2 regions of the Streptomyces sp. NPDC005794 genome follow, and region 2 is predicted to be linked to the other one. Evidence: riboswitches for the same ligand, from Rfam matches in the RefSeq annotation. Region 2 holds a riboswitch; the other holds the start of a gene.
The links. Region 2 has a riboswitch for glycine ahead of gcvT (glycine cleavage system aminomethyltransferase GcvT). Riboswitches for the same ligand answer to the same signal wherever they lie in the genome.
Positions count from the first base shown of each region.

Region 1 (8,653 bases), on a different contig from region 2:
AACCAGATAGAACGCCAGTCCCGCACTGCCGATGCCCGCCGCGACCAGGGTGCCCCGGCCGAGGTCCGGCCAGGGCCTGGTGCGGTCGAGACCGAGGGTCCGCAGACCGGCCCGTTCCCGCATCAGCAGATGCGCCACCAGGGCGACGGGTACCAGGGCCGTCGCGATGCCGAACAGCTGCCAGGCAAGGTCCAGCCACGGCCGCCCGGGGGCGTACGACCCGTTCAGCGTCGCCGCCTGGTCCTTGAGGCCCCCCGGTTTCGTCAGCGACCCGATGAAGCTGATCAGGGCGGAAACCCCACTGGCCCCGAGTGAGAGAGCCAGCACGAGCAGCGTCTCCGACCGGAGGGTCCGCCGGGACACCCCTTCGTGAGGATTGGAATCAGCCACGCGCCCCGCCTCCACCTGTACACCTGCCGTCAGCCATGCGTCGTCATAGCTTGCCCGACGGGGCCGGGGCGGCGGGACACGGGGCAGCCCGCTCCTCAGGGGGCGGGGAAGCCGACCGGCCAGGTGTGCACCGGCTCACCCGCCTGCATCAGCTCGCCGTAGCGCCGGGTGGTGGCTGCCAGCGCGCCCTCCCGTTCGAGACCGGCCTCCAGGGCACGGTGATACGTGTCGACCTGCCAGGAGGCGCCGTTCACACGGAGCCTGCACCGCTCCTCGATGACGCCGAGGTAGCGGTCGCGGTCCGAGGGCTCGATGTTCCAGGCGTCGAGCCCGGCGGCCGCGAGGGGCAGCAGTTCGTCCCGTACGAGCTTGACGGCTGGCACCTTCGCCACGCCGCCGGAGCGGCCGGGGCGCGGCCAGAGCAGTTCGGCGTCGATCCCGTGGCGGCAGGCGGCGTCGAAGTTCTCGGCTGCCGCCTCGAAGGGCAGCTTGGACCACACCGGCCGGGACTCGTCGGCGAGCGCGCGCACCAGGCCGTAGTAGAAGGCCGCATTGGCGATCACATCGACGACCGTGGGGCCGGCGGGCAGGACCCGGTTCTCCACCCTCAGGTGGGGAACACCGTCGGCCAGCCCGTACACCGGGCGGTTCCACCGGTAGACCGTGCCGTTGTGCAGGACGAGTTCGGCCAGTGCCGGCACACCACCCTCGTTCAGGACCCGAAGCGGATCCTCCTCGTCGCAGATCGGCAGCAGAGGTGGGTAGTAACGCACGTTCTCCTCGAAGAGCTCGTACGCCGAGCTGATCCAGCGCTCCCCGAACCAGGTCCTGGGGCGCACTCCCTGATTCCGCAGTTCGGGCGGCCGCACGTCCGTGGCCTGCTGGAACAGCGGTGGCCTCGACTCCCGCCACAGTTCCTTTCCGAACAGGAAGGGAGAGTTGGCCCCGAGGGCGATCTGCACGGACGCGACGGCCTGAGCCGCGTTCCAGACGTCCGCGAAGCGGTCCGGTGTCACCTGCAGGTGCAACTGGACCGACGTACACGCCGATTCCGGGGCGATCGACGCAGAGGTCGAGATCAATCGCTCGACACCTTCGATATCGAGGGCGAATTCCTCGCCGCGCGCGGCCACCATTTGGTCGTTGAGGAGCGTATACCGGTCGACGTCCGACAGGTTCGCCGGCACGACGTCGTCCTGTCCGAGGGTCGGCAGGATGCCGATCATCACGATCCCGGCGTCGACCTCCGCCGCCTTCCGGTGTGCATATGCCAGCCCTGTGCGCAACTCCTCGGCCAGCTGATCGAATACCCGGCCGCTCAGCCGGTGGGGAAGAATATTTACTTCCAGATTGAACATCCCCAGTTCCGTCTGGAAATCCCGGCTGGCGATGCGTTGGAGCACCTCCGCATTCCGCATCCTCGGCATGCCGTCCGAACCCGCGAGATTCAGCTCGATCTCCAGTCCCATAAGATTTCTGGGACGATCGAACCTCCGCTCCGACAGGAGCCTCTCCAGCCCGGTCAGGCACTGGGTGAGCTTCTCGCGGTACGCCTGCCGATCGGACGGGGCAAAGGCGCCCGCCACGACCTTTTCGCCCATCGAAGGTTCCCTCCTCGAGTGGACGGCCCGAGGCACAGGGCCGCTCGTATCACGATCGATAATGCCCCGACGAGATGATCCGTAACGCCCCCACGACCCACGAGCACCCGGTAGTCTGATGACTGAAGCCGGAGGCACATTCCGAAGGCATGTGGCATATGCAGGGTGCGTGATCGAGGCACACGGCGGAAACACCGATGAGTTTCAGCCTACCGCCGCATCGAGAAAATAGCTGGCGGCGGGGGCCGGAAGCGGCTCGAATCCACAGAAACCGCGCAATTCAAAGGCTCAAATCCACCTTGCGTATAATATGTGGAACGGCTAGCTGAAACATCGCGTGAACATTTGTCGTATAAACTCTGCGAACGAGGCAGAGAGTTGACGCACCGGCCGGTCGTCCCGTCACCGGCCTTCCTCTGGCCCCGCACGCCGACAGCGCCGTCTGCACCCGCCCACGCATCACCGTGTCTCCGAAGTGAGAGGCAACCCACCATGCCGCTGCATGTTTCCCCGGCCCCAGCGCCCGCACTCCGCAGCGTTCTCGCGGCACTCGGTTCTCCCACCGCAGTCCGCGAGGCCCACACGCCCGCTCTCCGTTCCGTCCAGGGATCGCTGAGCCCCGAACTCCCGCTTCCCGTCCACGTACTGGACCGGATCGTGCCGAACCAGGCCGCACCGCGCACCCGCCTCGCCGGATGGCGTTTCCTGATCCGCAGCGGTGGGCGCGCCGTCGCCGCCGCGGACACCATGCTCACCGCCGACGGCTGGACCTTCTCGCACTTCTTCGAGGGTCCCTACATCGCCTCCACCGAACTCGCCGTACGGCAGGCGGAGTCGACGACGACGCCCTACCAGCCGCGTCTGCTGTCGGTGCCCGAGCTGTACATGTTCACGCTGTGGCTGCACCACGACATCGAGGCCGACGCGGGCAGCGGTGCTCTCGCACCGACCGATGTGCTGGTGCCCCTGGCACCCGCTCCCCCGGGCATCACGGCACACCGCCCGCACCGGGTCGCGGATCTGCTCCCGGTCATGACGCTGCGTGTCACCCCGACACCCCTTCCGGACGTTCCCGGGGTTCCCGGTCTCCTCGGGTCGCCGGCCTGACCCCCCTTCCTCACGCGCCCCTGCCGAGCTGTTCGGCGGGGGCGCGCCCGTGCCCGTCCGGACTAGTCAGGTCAGGTCACCCCGAACCATCCGAACGGACAGCAGAGTTGGATTGAACCGTCCGGCCGGGTGATGCGGCGTGGGAGGAGAACAGCGGCTGCCGCGAAATCCCTGCAGAGAGACGCCCACAGGGCAACACTGGGACCGGACCGACTGATACGGGGGCGGCCATGAACACATCGTCCAGCCGCAGGACACTCGACTCAACGCAGCGAAAGAACCCACCCATGTGCCAGCACAAACCACCCTGTCCGACCGCCGACTCCAACGACCGGGAAGCCGCACGCCTGACGGCCCACCACCCGGAACAGGGCTGGAGCCTCCTGTGCAACGGCGTCCTGCTCTTCGAGGACACCGGTGAGCTGCTTCCGGACGGGCAGATCATCGCCCCGCACCGCCCGCTCAAGAGCGGCCAGGTGATGAAGGCTGCCTGACCACTGCTGACCGGACACGGGGGCCGGCCCGGAGAAGTCTCCGCACCGGCCCCGACGCGTATCCGCGTTCCCTACTGGTCGTACGCGTCCAGCGGCGGGCAGGAGCAGACCAGGTTGCGGTCACCGTACGCGCCGTCGATCCGGCGTACCGGCGGCCAGTACTTGTCCGCAGGCGTGACGCCGGACGGGAAGACCGCCTCTTCGCGGGTATAGGCGTGGTCCCACTCGCCACCGAGCGCCGCAGCCGTGTGCGGGGCGTTGCGCAGCGGGTTGTCGTCCGCGCTCCAGGCGCCGGAGGCGACCTTCTCGATCTCGCCGCGGATGGCGATCATCGTGTCGCAGAACCGGTCGAGCTCAGCGAGGTCCTCGCTCTCGGTCGGCTCGATCATCAGAGTCCCGGCCACCGGGAACGACATGGTCGGCGAGTGGAAGCCGTAGTCGATCAGCCGCTTGGCGATGTCGTCGATGCTGACGCCGGTCGCCTTGGAGATCGGACGCAGGTCCACGATGCACTCGTGCGCCACCAGACCGGCCGGACCGTTGTACAGGACCGGGAAGTGCGGTTCGAGGCGCTTGGCGATGTAGTTGGCCGCGAGTACGGCGACCTGCGTCGCACGCTTCAGCCCCTCGCCCCCCATGAGGCGTACGTACGCCCACGAGATCGGCAGGATGCCCGCCGAGCCCCACGGAGCGGCCGAGATCGGGCCGACGCCGGTCTCCGGGCCCGCCGCGGGCTGGAGGGGGTGGTTGGGGAGGTACGGCGCCAGGTGGGCGCGCACCCCGACCGGGCCGACACCCGGACCGCCGCCACCGTGCGGGATGCAGAAGGTCTTGTGCAGGTTCAGATGGGAGACGTCGCCACCGAAATGCCCCGGCTTGGCCAGACCGACCAGCGCGTTGAGGTTGGCACCGTCCACGTACACCTGACCGCCGGCGTCGTGTACCTCGCCGCAGATGTCCGCGACGTGCTCCTCGAAGACGCCATGCGTGGAGGGGTAGGTGATCATGAGGACGGCGAGCTCGTCGCGGTGCTTCGCGATCTTGGCCCGGAGGTCCTCCATGTCGACCTCGCCGTCGTCCGCGGTCTTCACCACGACGACCTTCATACCGGCCATCACGGCGCTCGCGGCGTTGGTGCCGTGCGCGGAGGACGGAATCAGGCAGACGGTGCGCCCGTGCTCCCCGTTGGCCCGGTGGTACGCGCGCACGGCCAGCAGGCCGGCGAACTCGCCCTGCGATCCCGCGTTGGGCTGGATGGAGACGGCGTCGTAACCGGTGACCTCGGCGAGACGCTCCTCCAGCTCACGGATGAGGGTGAGGAAGCCCTGTGCCTGCTCGGCCGGCGCGAAGGGGTGCAGCGCTCCGAATTCGGGCCAGGTGATCGACTCCATCTCGGCGGTCGCGTTCAGCTTCATCGTGCAGGAGCCGAGCGGGATCATGCCGCGGTCCAGCGCGTAGTCACGGTCGGCGAGCTTGCGGAGGTAGCGCAGCATCGCCGTCTCGGAGCGGTGCTGGTGGAACACCGGGTGGGTGAGGACGGCATCGGTGCGCAGCAGCCCCTCGGGCAGCACGTCGGCCGCCTCGGCGTCCAGCGCCTCGATGTCGCCACCGGTTCCGAAGGCCGCCCAGACCGCGGCGATCCGGGTGCGGGTGGTGGTCTCGTCACACGCGACGGAGACGTGGTCGGCGTCCACGAGGCGCAGATTCACCCCGCGCTCACGCGCATCGGCGACCACGTCGGCCGCCGTACCCGGCACGCGGACCGTGACGGTGTCGAAGTACGTGTCGTGCACGACCTCGGTCCCGGCGGCGCGGAGGCCCTCGGCCAGGACGGAGGCGAACCGGTGGGTGCGCCGGGCGATCGTCCGCAGTCCCTCAGGTCCGTGGTAGACGGCGTACATACCGGCCATGACGGCGAGCAGCACCTGTGCGGTACAGATGTTGCTGGTGGCCTTCTCGCGACGGATGTGCTGCTCACGGGTCTGCAGGGCCAGGCGGTAGGCCTTGTCGCCGTCCGCGTCGACGGAGACCCCGACGAGACGGCCGGGCAGACTGCGGGCGAACTTCTCGCGTACCGCCATGAAGCCGGCGTGCGGTCCGCCGAAGCCCATCGGGACGCCGAAACGCTGCGTGGTGCCTACGGCGATGTCCGCGCCCAGTTCACCGGGCGAGGTGAGCAGCGTGAGCGCCAGCAGGTCGGCGGCGACGGACACGATCGCGCCCAGCTCGTGCGCCTGGTCGATGACGGGCTTGATGTCCCGCACGGCACCGGAGGCGCCCGGGTACTGGAGCAGCACACCGAAGACGCCGCGCTCGGCGACCTCTGCCGGGATGCCGTCGCTGAGGTCGGCGACGACGACCGCGACGCCGGTCGGCTCGGCGCGGGTCTCGATCACCGCGATGGTCTGCGGCAGGGTGTCGGCATCGACCAGGAAGACGCCGTCCTTCACCTTGCCGACCCGTCGCGCCAGCGCCATGGCCTCGGCAGCGGCCGTCCCCTCGTCGAGGAGCGAGGCACCGGAGGTCGGCAGCCCGGTGAGGTCGGCGACCATCGTCTGGAAGTTCAGGAGGGCCTCGAGCCGGCCCTGGGAGATCTCCGGCTGATACGGCGTGTAGGCCGTGTACCAGGCGGGATTCTCCATGACGTTGCGAAGGATCACCGGCGGGGTGAACGTGCCGTAGTAGCCGAGCCCGATCATCGGTGCGAGCACCTGGTTGCGGTCGGCGAGGCTGCGCAGCTCGGCCAGGACCTCGGCCTCGGTACGGGCCGCGGGGAGGTTCAGCGCCTCGGCACTCTTGATCACGTCGGGCACCGCGGCGGCGGTGAGCTCGTCGAGGGAGCCGTAGCCGACCTGCGCGAGCATCTTCGCCTGGGCCTCGGCGTCGGGCCCGATGTGGCGCTGCTCGAACGGAATGCCCTGCTCCAGCTGGGAGAGCGGAGTGCGACGGGGGGTCATGGTGGAGGCCTCCTGGTCTGTCACGACCTGCGAGGGGCGCCACGGCGTGGCTGCCCGAACGGCCTCCCCATCTGTCATCTCGACCTGAGAGCTTCACCGGCACGCCCTGGGGCATACCGGCTTTCACCGTCGGTGAGGGAGGTGCCCGTGGCGGCTCGTGCCGTACGGATCCCGCCCTGCTTTCCAGAGTGACCTCGTCCGTGCGGTACGGGGGCCTGAGAGATTCCGGGGAGGAGTTGCTCCTTCGGCGCCTCCGGATCGCTCCGAAGGACTCTCCCGCACAGGGTCAGCAGCCGTGTTCCAGCCTACCAGCGAGGCCGGAGCGGGCCGTCTCGAGTGGCCGACATCCCGGATCTGGCCTTTCGTAGTGCCTGTGGAGCAGCCGCGACCACCTGATGCCGTCGTGACCAGTGGGAGGCACCGTGCAGACCGACATCGATCCGCGCAGCCTGATCGGCCGCAAGGCCTTCGACCGTCAAGGTGCCAAGATCGGAACGGTGGACGAGGTCTATCTCGACGACGCCACCGGCCTGCCCGAATGGGCCGCCGTACGCACCGGTCTCTTCACCAGGGACGCGTTCGTCCCGCTGGAGCCGAGCGAGTTCGTCGACGGTTCGCTGTTGATCCCCTTCGACCGGGCCCTGATCAAGGACGCGCCCGACTTCGGCGTGGGCCGCCATCTGTCTCCCGAGCAGGAACTGCAGCTCTACCGTCATTACGGGCTGGACACCTCCCCCTCTCCCTCCGCCGGGACGGACCCCGACAGGGACTTCGGCAAGCTCGCCGGCCACGAGGAGTAGTCCACCGGGTCCCGCACCAGGGGAAGCGGATCGGCCGGCTGCAACTCAGGATCGTCGATACGGAACGTACGCACCCGGCCGGGCGGCGTCCCCGGTTCCTCGAAGCGCACGGTGACCCTGCCGACGCCGCTCCCCTGCACCCAACCGTGGCCGTGGACGTCGTGCCGTACGTCGTGCCCGGCCTGCCAGCGCCGCGAGGCCGGCGGCTCCTCGCTCGCCCGGGCCTCCGCACCTGCCGCCGCCTCCACCGTGCCTTCCCCCTCGTCCGGGGCGTCGGCCGCCGCTGCCTCCTCGGCGGCGTGCTCCGCGTCGGCCGCCTGAGCGAAGAGATCCTCCTGTGTGTAGTCCGCCAGCCCCGTGACACCCACCCCGAGCAGTCGTACGCCGCCGGTCGTGTCCACGGCCTCCAGAAGGCGCGCGGCGGCCTCCCTGACCACCGTGGGGTCGTCGGTGGGGCCACGCAGGGTCTCGGACCTGGTGAGCGTCGAGAAGTCGAAGCGGCGGACCTTGAGGACGACGGTCCGCCCCGACCGCCCCGCGTCTCGCAGTCGCTGCACACAGCGGTCGGCGAGCCGCACCACCTCCGCCCTGACGCGCACCCGGTCGTGCAGGTCCACGTCGAAGGTGTCCTCCACCGACACGGACTTGGCGTCCCGTTCGGCGACGACGGGACGGTCGTCGTAGCCCTTTGCCATGCGGTGGAGCGCGACGCCGTGCGCCTTTCCCAGCAGCCGCACGAGCTCCGCCTCGCCCGCCTCGGCGAGGTGACTGACGACGGTCATGCCGGCGCGCCGGAGATGGTCGCCGGTTGCGGGCCCCACACCCGGGAGAATGCGCACGGACATGGGTGCCAGGAGCTCACGCTCGGTGCCGGGTTCGATCAGCAGCAGTCCGTCCGGTTTCGCTTCCTCGGAGGCGATCTTGGCCAGCATCTTGGAGCCGGCCAGGCCGACGGAACCGCTGAGTCCCGTGACGCCCCTGATCACGGTGCGCAGCTGCTCACCGATCGCCCGCGCGGAGGCCGAGTCGTCGGCGACGCCCCCGGCCTCCAGATCGACGAAGGCCTCGTCCAGGCTGAGCGGCTCGACGAGAGGTGACAGCCGCCCGAGAAGCTCCATCACCTGGTCGCTCACCGTCCGGTAGAGCGCGAAACGCGGGACGAGATAAGCGGCGTTGGGCGCGAGCCGCCTGGCCTGTGCCATGGGCATCGCCGAATGCACGCCGAGTCGCCGCGCCTCGTACGAAGCGGTGGCGACCACGCCGCGCATCCCCAGACCTCCCACCACCACGGGTTTACCGCGGAG
Region 1 is NZ_JBIAIN010000002.1:9,021-17,673, reverse strand. It holds gene ACFYQ5_RS02600 (CPBP family intramembrane glutamic endopeptidase) at 1-390, opposite strand, end outside; gene ACFYQ5_RS02595 (glutamate-cysteine ligase family protein) at 486-1,991, opposite strand; gene ACFYQ5_RS02590 (hypothetical protein) at 2,484-3,098, shown strand; gene ACFYQ5_RS02585 (DUF5999 family protein) at 3,386-3,592, shown strand; gene gcvP (aminomethyl-transferring glycine dehydrogenase) at 3,664-6,549, opposite strand; glycine riboswitch at 6,743-6,838, opposite strand; gene ACFYQ5_RS02575 (PRC-barrel domain-containing protein) at 6,972-7,349, shown strand; gene ACFYQ5_RS02570 (DNA polymerase IV) at 7,265-8,653, opposite strand, start outside.
Region 1: another riboswitch for glycine. It lies ahead of gcvP (aminomethyl-transferring glycine dehydrogenase); the one in region 2 lies ahead of gcvT (glycine cleavage system aminomethyltransferase GcvT).

Region 2 (8,653 bases):
TCCACGGTGTATGTGTCCCTTTCTCGCCATGCTGTGCGGCTGAAACCTTAGACCGGCCCGCGCGTCGAAGGCAGCGCCGCAGGCGGGAGCCGCGTCCCGGCCCGCCGCACGGTCCAGATTCCGGACAGCCCGGGGGAGGTCCGCGAACTGTGCGTATGCGAACGGTGACACCTCGGGCCGCGCCGCCGCGCCCCCCTGGGAGGCGTGGTCACTCCTGCGGGAGCCGCGCCTCCGGGAAGGAGATCCTGTCGATCGCGGCCGCCGTCTCCCGGTCGAGCAGCACCGCCGAGGCACACCCCGGCGGCAGCACACCGCTCCGGGTGTCGCGCAGCAGCCGTCCGACCGCGCGCCGGTGCCGGGCGAACGCGTATCCCGACACCCCACGGCCCCGCTCCCGCTGCCCCTGCCTGGCCACCCGAGGGGTGACGTCGAGCAGGACGAGATGGAGCGCGCTGCCACGGCGCAGGGCCTCGCGCGCCAGCCAGCGCCGCACCCAGGCCTGCGTGCCGCAGTCGTGCACGACGACGGATCCGCCCGACCGCAGGGCCCGCCACAGCCCGGCGTAGTGCGCGGCGCGCACCAGGGGGCGGTAGAGGGCGTACGGGAGTAACCGGGGCAGCCTGGCCGCCCAGCGGTCCCTGGTGTCCTGGGAGTCGATCGCGTATTCCTGGACCGCCCGCCGGATCAGCGTCGACTTCCCGCTGCCGGGCAGCCCCGAGACCACCACCACATCACCGGCCGCGAAGTCCAGACCCCGCGGCCCGCGGCCACCGCTGCCCCGCAGATCACGCACCACCGGTGCGGGCCCGCCCCTCCGCTCCCGGGCGGGCCCGCCCGGCTGCTGGGGCATCGCACCGCGTGCCGCTCCCGCGGTAGTCGCGTAGTGCTGCAACGTCATCGCCTTCCCCCTGCCGAGTCCCCCACTGACCTGCCCAAGAAGTGTAAAGAAAAGGTAATGCGGCACAACCGGTTCCACCCGCACGTGTCGGGACCGGGGCCGGCCCCGACCGCGACGCCCCACTCTCCCCCAATGCGTGCGATGATGACCCCGCCAACTGCATACCGGCCGTTTGAATCCGCGCGGGAGAGTCCCGGTCACTGTGTGCGCCGGGCGCCGAAGGAGCAAGTTCCTCCCTTGAATCTCTCAGGCCCCGTACCGCGTGGATGAGGCAGATCTGAAAAGCGGGCCGCTCTGCGGCTCCACCCAAGGTGCAAGCCGAACCTGACAGGGCTGTCCCGGTCAGGACCCTTTCAGGGGCTCTCGGCGAACCTCTCAGGTTCCGATGACAGATGGGGAGGGATCCACCCCCTGTCGTCATGCCCTGGAGCCATGTCCATGAGCACTGCCCCCCGTCTCACCGCCCTCGACGCCCTGCATCGGTCCCTGGGCGCGACCATGACCGACTTCGCGGGCTGGGACATGCCGCTGCGGTACGCCAGTGAGCGCGACGAGCACAACGCCGTACGCACCCGGGCGGGCCTGTTCGACCTGTCGCACATGGGCGAGATCACCGTCACCGGGCCGCAGGCGGCGGCCTTCCTGAGCTATGCGCTGGTCGGCAACATCGCCACCGTCGGCGTGGGCCGGGCGCGCTACACGATGATCGTCGCGGAGGACGGCGGGATCCTGGACGACCTGATCGTCTACCGCCTCGGCGAGCCCGAGGCCCCCGAGTACCTGGTCGTCGCGAACGCGGGCAACGCCCAGCTCGTCCTGGACACCCTCACCGAGCGCGCCGAGGGCTTCGACACCGAGGTCCGGGACGACCGCGACGCGTACGCGCTGCTCGCCGTCCAGGGCCCCGACTCCCCCGCCGTACTGAAGTCGGTCACGGACGCCGACCTGGACGGACTGAAGTACTACGCCGGACTCCCCGGAACGGTCGCCGGAGTCCCCGCGCTCATCGCCCGTACGGGCTACACCGGCGAGGACGGCTTCGAGCTCTTCGTGGCCCCCGCCGACGCCGAGCAGCTGTGGAAGGCCCTGACCGAGGCCGGTGCGCCGTACGGCCTGATCCCCTGCGGGCTCTCCTGCCGCGACACGCTCCGCCTGGAGGCGGGCATGCCGCTGTACGGCCACGAGCTGACCACCGCGCTGACACCCTTCGACGCGGGCCTGGGCAGGGTCGTGAAGTTCGAGAAGGAGGGCGACTTCGTCGGCCGCGAGGCCCTGTCGGCCGCAGCGGAGCGGGCGGAGACCTCCCCGCCCCGCAAGCTCGTCGGCCTGGTCGCCGAGGGCCGCCGGGTGCCGCGCGCCGGTTATCCCGTCGTGGCCGGCGGGGAGGTCGTCGGCGAGGTCACCTCCGGCGCGCCGTCGCCCACCCTGGGCAAGCCGATCGCCATGGCCTACGTGGACGCGGCCCACGCCGCGCCCGGCACCGAGGGTGTCGGGGTCGACATCCGGGGCACGCACGAGCCGTACGAGGTCGTGGCGCTGCCCTTCTACAAGCGCCGTAAGTGACGCGGCGCGGCGCGCACGGGGCACGGCGCGCCGGGCACGTGACGCATTCGTGTCTCACACCGTAAGACCACCGTTCATCAGCACTCCCCCGCGTACAGGAGAATTCAGGTCATGAGCAACCCCCAGCAGCTGCGGTACAGCAAGGAGCACGAGTGGCTGTCGGCCCTCGAGGACGGCGTGGCCACGGTCGGCATCACCGAGTTCGCGGCCAACGCGCTCGGTGACGTCGTCTACGCCCAGCTCCCGGAGGTCGGTGACACGGTGACCGCGGGCGAGACCTGCGGTGAGCTGGAGTCGACCAAGTCGGTCAGCGACCTGTACTCGCCGGTGACCGGCGAGGTGACCGCGGCCAATCAGGACGTCGTGGACGACCCGTCGCTGGTGAACTCCGCCCCCTTCGAGGGCGGCTGGCTGTTCAAGGTGCGCGTCGCGGAGGAGCCGGAAGACCTTCTCTCCGCCGACGAGTACACCGCGTTCTCCGGCAACTGAGACCCCAAGGGACCCACTGATGTCGCTTCTCAACTCCTCCCTCCACGAGCTGGACCCGGACGTCGCCGCCGCCGTCGACGCCGAGCTCCACCGTCAGCAGTCCACCCTCGAGATGATCGCCTCGGAGAACTTCGCTCCGGTCGCGGTCATGGAGGCGCAGGGCTCCGTCCTCACCAACAAGTACGCCGAGGGCTACCCCGGCCGCCGCTACTACGGTGGCTGCGAGCACGTCGACGTGGTCGAGCAGATCGCGATCGACCGCATCAAGGCGCTCTTCGGCGCCGAGGCCGCGAACGTCCAGCCGCACTCGGGTGCGCAGGCCAACGCCGCCGCGATGTTCGCGCTGCTGAAGCCGGGCGACACGATCATGGGTCTGAGCCTGGCCCACGGCGGTCACCTGACCCACGGCATGAAGATCAACTTCTCCGGCAAGCTCTACAACGTGGTCCCGTACCACGTCGACGACACCGGCGTCGTGGACATGGCCGAGGTCGAGCGCCTCGCCAAGGAGTCGAAGCCGAAGCTCATCGTGGCCGGCTGGTCCGCCTACCCCCGCCAGCTGGACTTCGCCGCCTTCCGCCGCATCGCGGACGAGGTCGGCGCGTACCTGATGGTCGACATGGCGCACTTCGCGGGCCTGGTCGCCGCGGGTCTGCACCCCAACCCGGTGCCGCACGCCCACGTCGTCACCACCACCACGCACAAGACCCTCGGCGGTCCGCGCGGTGGCGTGATCCTGTCGACGCAGGAGCTCGCCAAGAAGATCAACTCGGCGGTCTTCCCCGGTCAGCAGGGCGGCCCCCTGGAGCACGTGATCGCGGCCAAGGCCGTCTCCTTCAAGGTCGCGGCGACCGAGGAGTTCAAGGAGCGCCAGCAGCGCACCCTGGACGGTGCCCGCATCCTCGCCGAGCGCCTGGTGCAGCCGGACGTCACCGAGGTGGGTGTCTCCGTCCTCTCCGGCGGCACGGACGTCCACCTGGTCCTGGTCGACCTGCGCAACTCCGAGCTGGACGGTCAGCAGGCCGAGGACCGGCTCCACGAGCTGGGCATCACGGTCAACCGGAACGCCATCCCGAACGACCCGCGGCCCCCGATGGTCACCTCGGGTCTGCGGATCGGTACGCCGGCCCTGGCCACCCGTGGCTTCCAGGCCGAGGACTTCACCGAGGTCGCCGAGATCATCGCGGCCGCGCTGAAGCCCGCGTACGACGCCGACGCCCTGAAGGCCCGTGTGACCGCGCTGGCCGAGAAGTTCCCGCTGTACCCCGGCGTCAAGTAGTCACCCGCCGTTTGCACGCAGGGTGGGGGCATCGCGCACACTGAACACAGTGAGCCCGGTGCCCCCACCCCTTTGCCCCGCGCTCCCGGGCCCACCCGGCCCGTCCCGCACCACCCGGCGGACAACGACGTCCACCAACGCCTTAGGAGTACCCCCGTGGCCCTCTCGGTCTTCGACCTCTTCTCGGTCGGCATCGGTCCGTCCAGTTCCCACACGGTCGGCCCGATGCGCGCGGCCCGCATGTTCGCCCGCCGCCTCAAGAACGAGGGCCTGCTGGCCCACACCGCGTCGATCCGGGCCGAGCTGTACGGCTCGCTCGGCGCGACCGGCCACGGCCACGGCACCCCCAAGGCCGTCCTGCTGGGCCTGGAGGGCGAGTCGCCCCGCACGGTCGACGTCGAGGGCGCCGACGCCCGCGTCGAGGAGATCCGCGCCTCGGGCCGCCTCAACCTCCTCGGCATGCACGACATCCCGTTCGACGCCGACGAGCAGCTGGTCCTGCACCGGCGCGAGGCCCTGCCGTACCACGCCAACGGGATGACGGTCCTCGCGTACGACCACGAGGGCGCCCCGCTCCTGGAGAAGACGTACTACTCGGTGGGCGGCGGCTTCGTCGTCGACGAGGACGCCGTGGCCGGCGAGAACCCGATCGTCCCGGACGACACCGTCCTGAAGCACCCCTTCCGCACCGGCGACGAGCTGCTGAGGCTCGCCCGGGAGACCGGCCTGTCCATCTCCTCGCTCATGCTGGAGAACGAGAAGGCCTGGCGTACCGAGGACGAGATCCGCGCCGGTCTGCTGGAGATCTGGCGCGTCATGCAGGCCTGCGTCGCACGCGGCATGTCCCGCGAGGGCATCCTGCCCGGCGGTCTGAAGGTCCGCCGCCGCGCCGCGAACTCGGCCCGCCAGCTGCGCGCCGAGGGCGCCCCCCAGACGCACGCGATGGAGTGGATCACCCTCTACGCGATGGCCGTCAACGAGGAGAACGCCGCCGGCGGCCGTGTCGTCACCGCCCCGACCAACGGCGCGGCGGGCATCATCCCCGCCGTCCTGCACTACTGGATGAACTTCGCGGCGGACGGCTGCACCGAGGCCGAGAAGGACGACGGCGTGGTCCGCTTCCTGCTGGCCGCCGGCGCGATCGGCATGCTCTTCAAGGAGAACGCCTCCATCTCCGGCGCCGAGGTCGGCTGCCAGGGCGAGGTCGGCTCCGCCTGCTCCATGGCCGCCGGCGCCCTCGCCGAGGTCCTGGGCGGCTCCCCCGAGCAGGTGGAGAACGCCGCCGAGATCGGCATGGAACACAACCTGGGCCTGACCTGCGACCCGGTGGGCGGCCTCGTCCAGATCCCGTGCATCGAACGCAACGGCATGGCGGCGGTCAAGGCGGTCACGGCCGCCAAGATGGCGCTGCGCGGCGACGGCAGCCACAAGGTCTCCCTGGACAAGGTCATCAAGACCATGAAGGAGACCGGCGCCGACATGTCCGTGAAGTACAAGGAGACGGCGCGGGGCGGGCTCGCGGTGAACATCATCGAGTGTTAGGCACGTCCGTCCTGGTCAGCGCGTTCACGCCGTTCAGCGCTGGTCGGTGCCGGCTGGTCGGGAGTTCTTGGCGCCTCCACCGGAGGTGACGGCTGACCGGACGCGCGTCGGTCGCCGACGAACCACCGCTACAGGTCATCGCCCGGCGGGGGGCACGCTCATCGCCAGGAGCGCGGTGTCGTCGTCGAGCCCCTCGCCGAACGAGCCCAGGAGTGCGGTGAGCGCTTCGACGGCACCGGGAGCCGAGGTGGGTGCGAGGGCCCGCGCGAAGTCCAGGAGCGCTTCGTCGCCGTAGCGTTCGCCCGCGCCCGTCGTACGTGCCTCGGTCAGACCGTCGGTGTAGAGCAGCAGCGTGTCCCCGGGCCCCAGGTCCACGGTGGCCGTGGTGAACTGCGCGTCCGGTACGACTCCGACCAGCTGACCGCCCGGCGTGGACACGTAGTCGGCGCTGCCGTCGGACCGCAGGAGCACAGCCGGCGGGTGGCCGCCACTGGCCAGGACGACATGGAATCCCCCGTCGTCCGCCCGGAGGGTGAGCAGGCCGAAGATCACGGTGCAGAAAGGCGGTTCGTCTTCCTGGAAATCGTGGTTCAGCACGGTGTTGAGGTTGGCCAGGACCGTGGCCGGTACCGGATCGGAGACCGCCGCGGCTCGCAGGGTGTACCGCGCCAGGGACGTCACCACGGCCGCGTCCGCGCCCTTGCCGCGCACGTCACCCATGAAGAACCCCCAGCGTCCGGCGGCCAGCGGGAACAGGTCGTAGAAGTCCCCGCCCACCTCGTCGGGGGATGCGAAGTGGTACCGCGCGGCGACGTCCAGGCCCGGAACCGGCTGGAGGGCCGGCGGGATCAGGGTGCGCTGCAGTGTCGAGGCGAGGCGCTGCACGCGTTCGCGGTCGTGCTCGGCCGCCTGCCGGGCCCGTAGGAGTTCGCGCTCGTAGGTACGTCTGTCGCGGGCGTCCAGGAGGGTGGTGCGGATCAGCAGTGGTTCGCCGTCGCCGTCCCGCTTCACGGTGGAGGTGACCAGGACGGGCAACCGGCTGCCGTCTGCGGCCTTGAGCTCCAGGGCGATGCCGCTGACCTCGCCCTGCATGCGCAGCAGCGGTGAGAAGTGCGTCTCGTGGTACAGCCTGCCGCCGATGGTCAGCAGGTCGGAGAACCGCCTGTGGCCGATCAGCTCCTCGCGACGGTGGCCGAGCCATCTCAGCAGGGTTCCGTTGACCTTGGCGATCCGCCCGTCCATGAGTGTGGAGAGGTAGCCGCACGGCGCGTTCTCGTACAGGTCCTCCGCGCTGTCCTCCAGCAGGGCGGAGAACGGCAGCTGTTCCTGCACACGGTCTCCCGCCGCCCAGGACGCGTCGGATCCCTCGCCGCCCGGGCCCACCCTCACGGCCCCTGCACGAAGTCGATGATCGCTCGGGCCGTCTCCTCGGGGGCGCTCAGCTGCGGGCAGTGGCCCGTGGAGTCCAGGGTGACCAGTTCGCTGCCGGGGATCTGCGCGTGGACGAAGGCGCCCACCTCTCGCGGGGCGATCGTGTCGTGCGCGCTCTCGGCGATGAGCGTCGGAACGGTCACCTCGGCGAGATCCGCCCGGTTGTCGGACAGGAAGGTCGCTCTGGCGAAGGCCTTGGCGATCTCCGGATCCGTTCGGCAGAAGCTGTTGGTCAGTTCCTCACCCAGTTCGGGGCGCTCCGGGTTTCCCATGATCACCGGTGCCATCGTCGCGGACCAGCCCAGGTAGTTGCTGTCCAGCGACTCGAGCAGCTCGTCGATGTCCTGCTCGCTGAATCCGCCCCGGTAGTCGCCGTCGTCGATGTACGACGGCGACGGAGTGAGCAGGATCAGCTTGTCGAAGAGCCCGGGCTCCCGCACGGCGGCAAGGACGCCGATCATGGAACTGACCGAATGCCCGACGAAGGCCACGGGTCCGAGGCCGAGCTCCTGGCAGATCTCGATCACGTCCTGCGCGTAGCCGTCCAGGGTGGAGTACCGCTCGGGGCTCCAGGAGGACACGTCCGAGCGCCCCGCCCCCACATGATCGAAGAGGACCACCCGGAAGCGCTCCTCCAATGCGGGCGCGACCAGCCGCCACAGGTTCTGATCGCATCCGAATCCATGGGCCAGCATCACCACCGGGCCGCTCTCCCGGCCCGTCACCGATACCCGGTTCCTTTTCCGGACGTCCATAAGAACATCCTGACACTCCCGGCGCTTGACGGCCTGATCTCCCGGAGGAGGACGGCCCACCAGCACTTGACACCCACGACCCGCGATGACCATCATTCCATTAATTGACTAATGGAATTGAGGCGGAGACAAGGTGACGGAGACGAGCGATCCGGGCGGCAGCCCGGGCTCATGGGCCCTGGAGGCCTACGGGCTGGGTAGGCGTTACCGGCGCGGCTGGGCGCTGCGGGACTGTTCCTTCCGGCTGCCGGCCGGGCGGATCTGCGGCCTCGTCGGGCCCAACGGGGCGGGGAAGAGCACCCTGTTGCGCCTGGCGTCCCGTCAGGTGACGCCGACACAGGGCGAACTGCGGGTGTTCGGCGTACCGGTGGATGACCCCGGGGTGATGCCGAGGTTCGCGTTCCTCGGGCAGGACAAGCCGATGTTCAAGCGGTTCAGCGTGGCGGAGACGCTGCGGATCGGCGGGGAGCTCAACCCCGGCTGGGACGGGGCGGCGGCCGAGCGGATCGTGCGCGGGGCCGATGTGCCGATGGGCGCAGCGGTCGGGACGCTCTCCGGTGGGCAGCGCACGCGGGTCGCCCTCGCGCTGGCCTTCGGCAAGCGCCCGGATCTGCTGCTGCTCGACGAGCCGATGGCGGATCTCGACCCGCTGGCCCGCGACGAGATGAGCACCCTGCTGATGGCCGAGGCCGTCGA
Region 2 is NZ_JBIAIN010000003.1:318,026-326,678, reverse strand. It holds gene ACFYQ5_RS06180 (enhanced serine sensitivity protein SseB) at 1-5, opposite strand, end outside; gene ACFYQ5_RS06175 (AAA family ATPase) at 209-898, opposite strand; glycine riboswitch at 1,072-1,169, shown strand; gene gcvT (glycine cleavage system aminomethyltransferase GcvT) at 1,337-2,461, shown strand; gene gcvH (glycine cleavage system protein GcvH) at 2,573-2,950, shown strand; gene glyA (serine hydroxymethyltransferase) at 2,970-4,229, shown strand; gene ACFYQ5_RS06155 (L-serine ammonia-lyase) at 4,386-5,771, shown strand; gene ACFYQ5_RS06150 (PP2C family protein-serine/threonine phosphatase) at 5,907-7,160, opposite strand; gene ACFYQ5_RS06145 (alpha/beta fold hydrolase) at 7,157-7,957, opposite strand; gene ACFYQ5_RS06140 (ABC transporter ATP-binding protein) at 8,091-8,653, shown strand, end outside.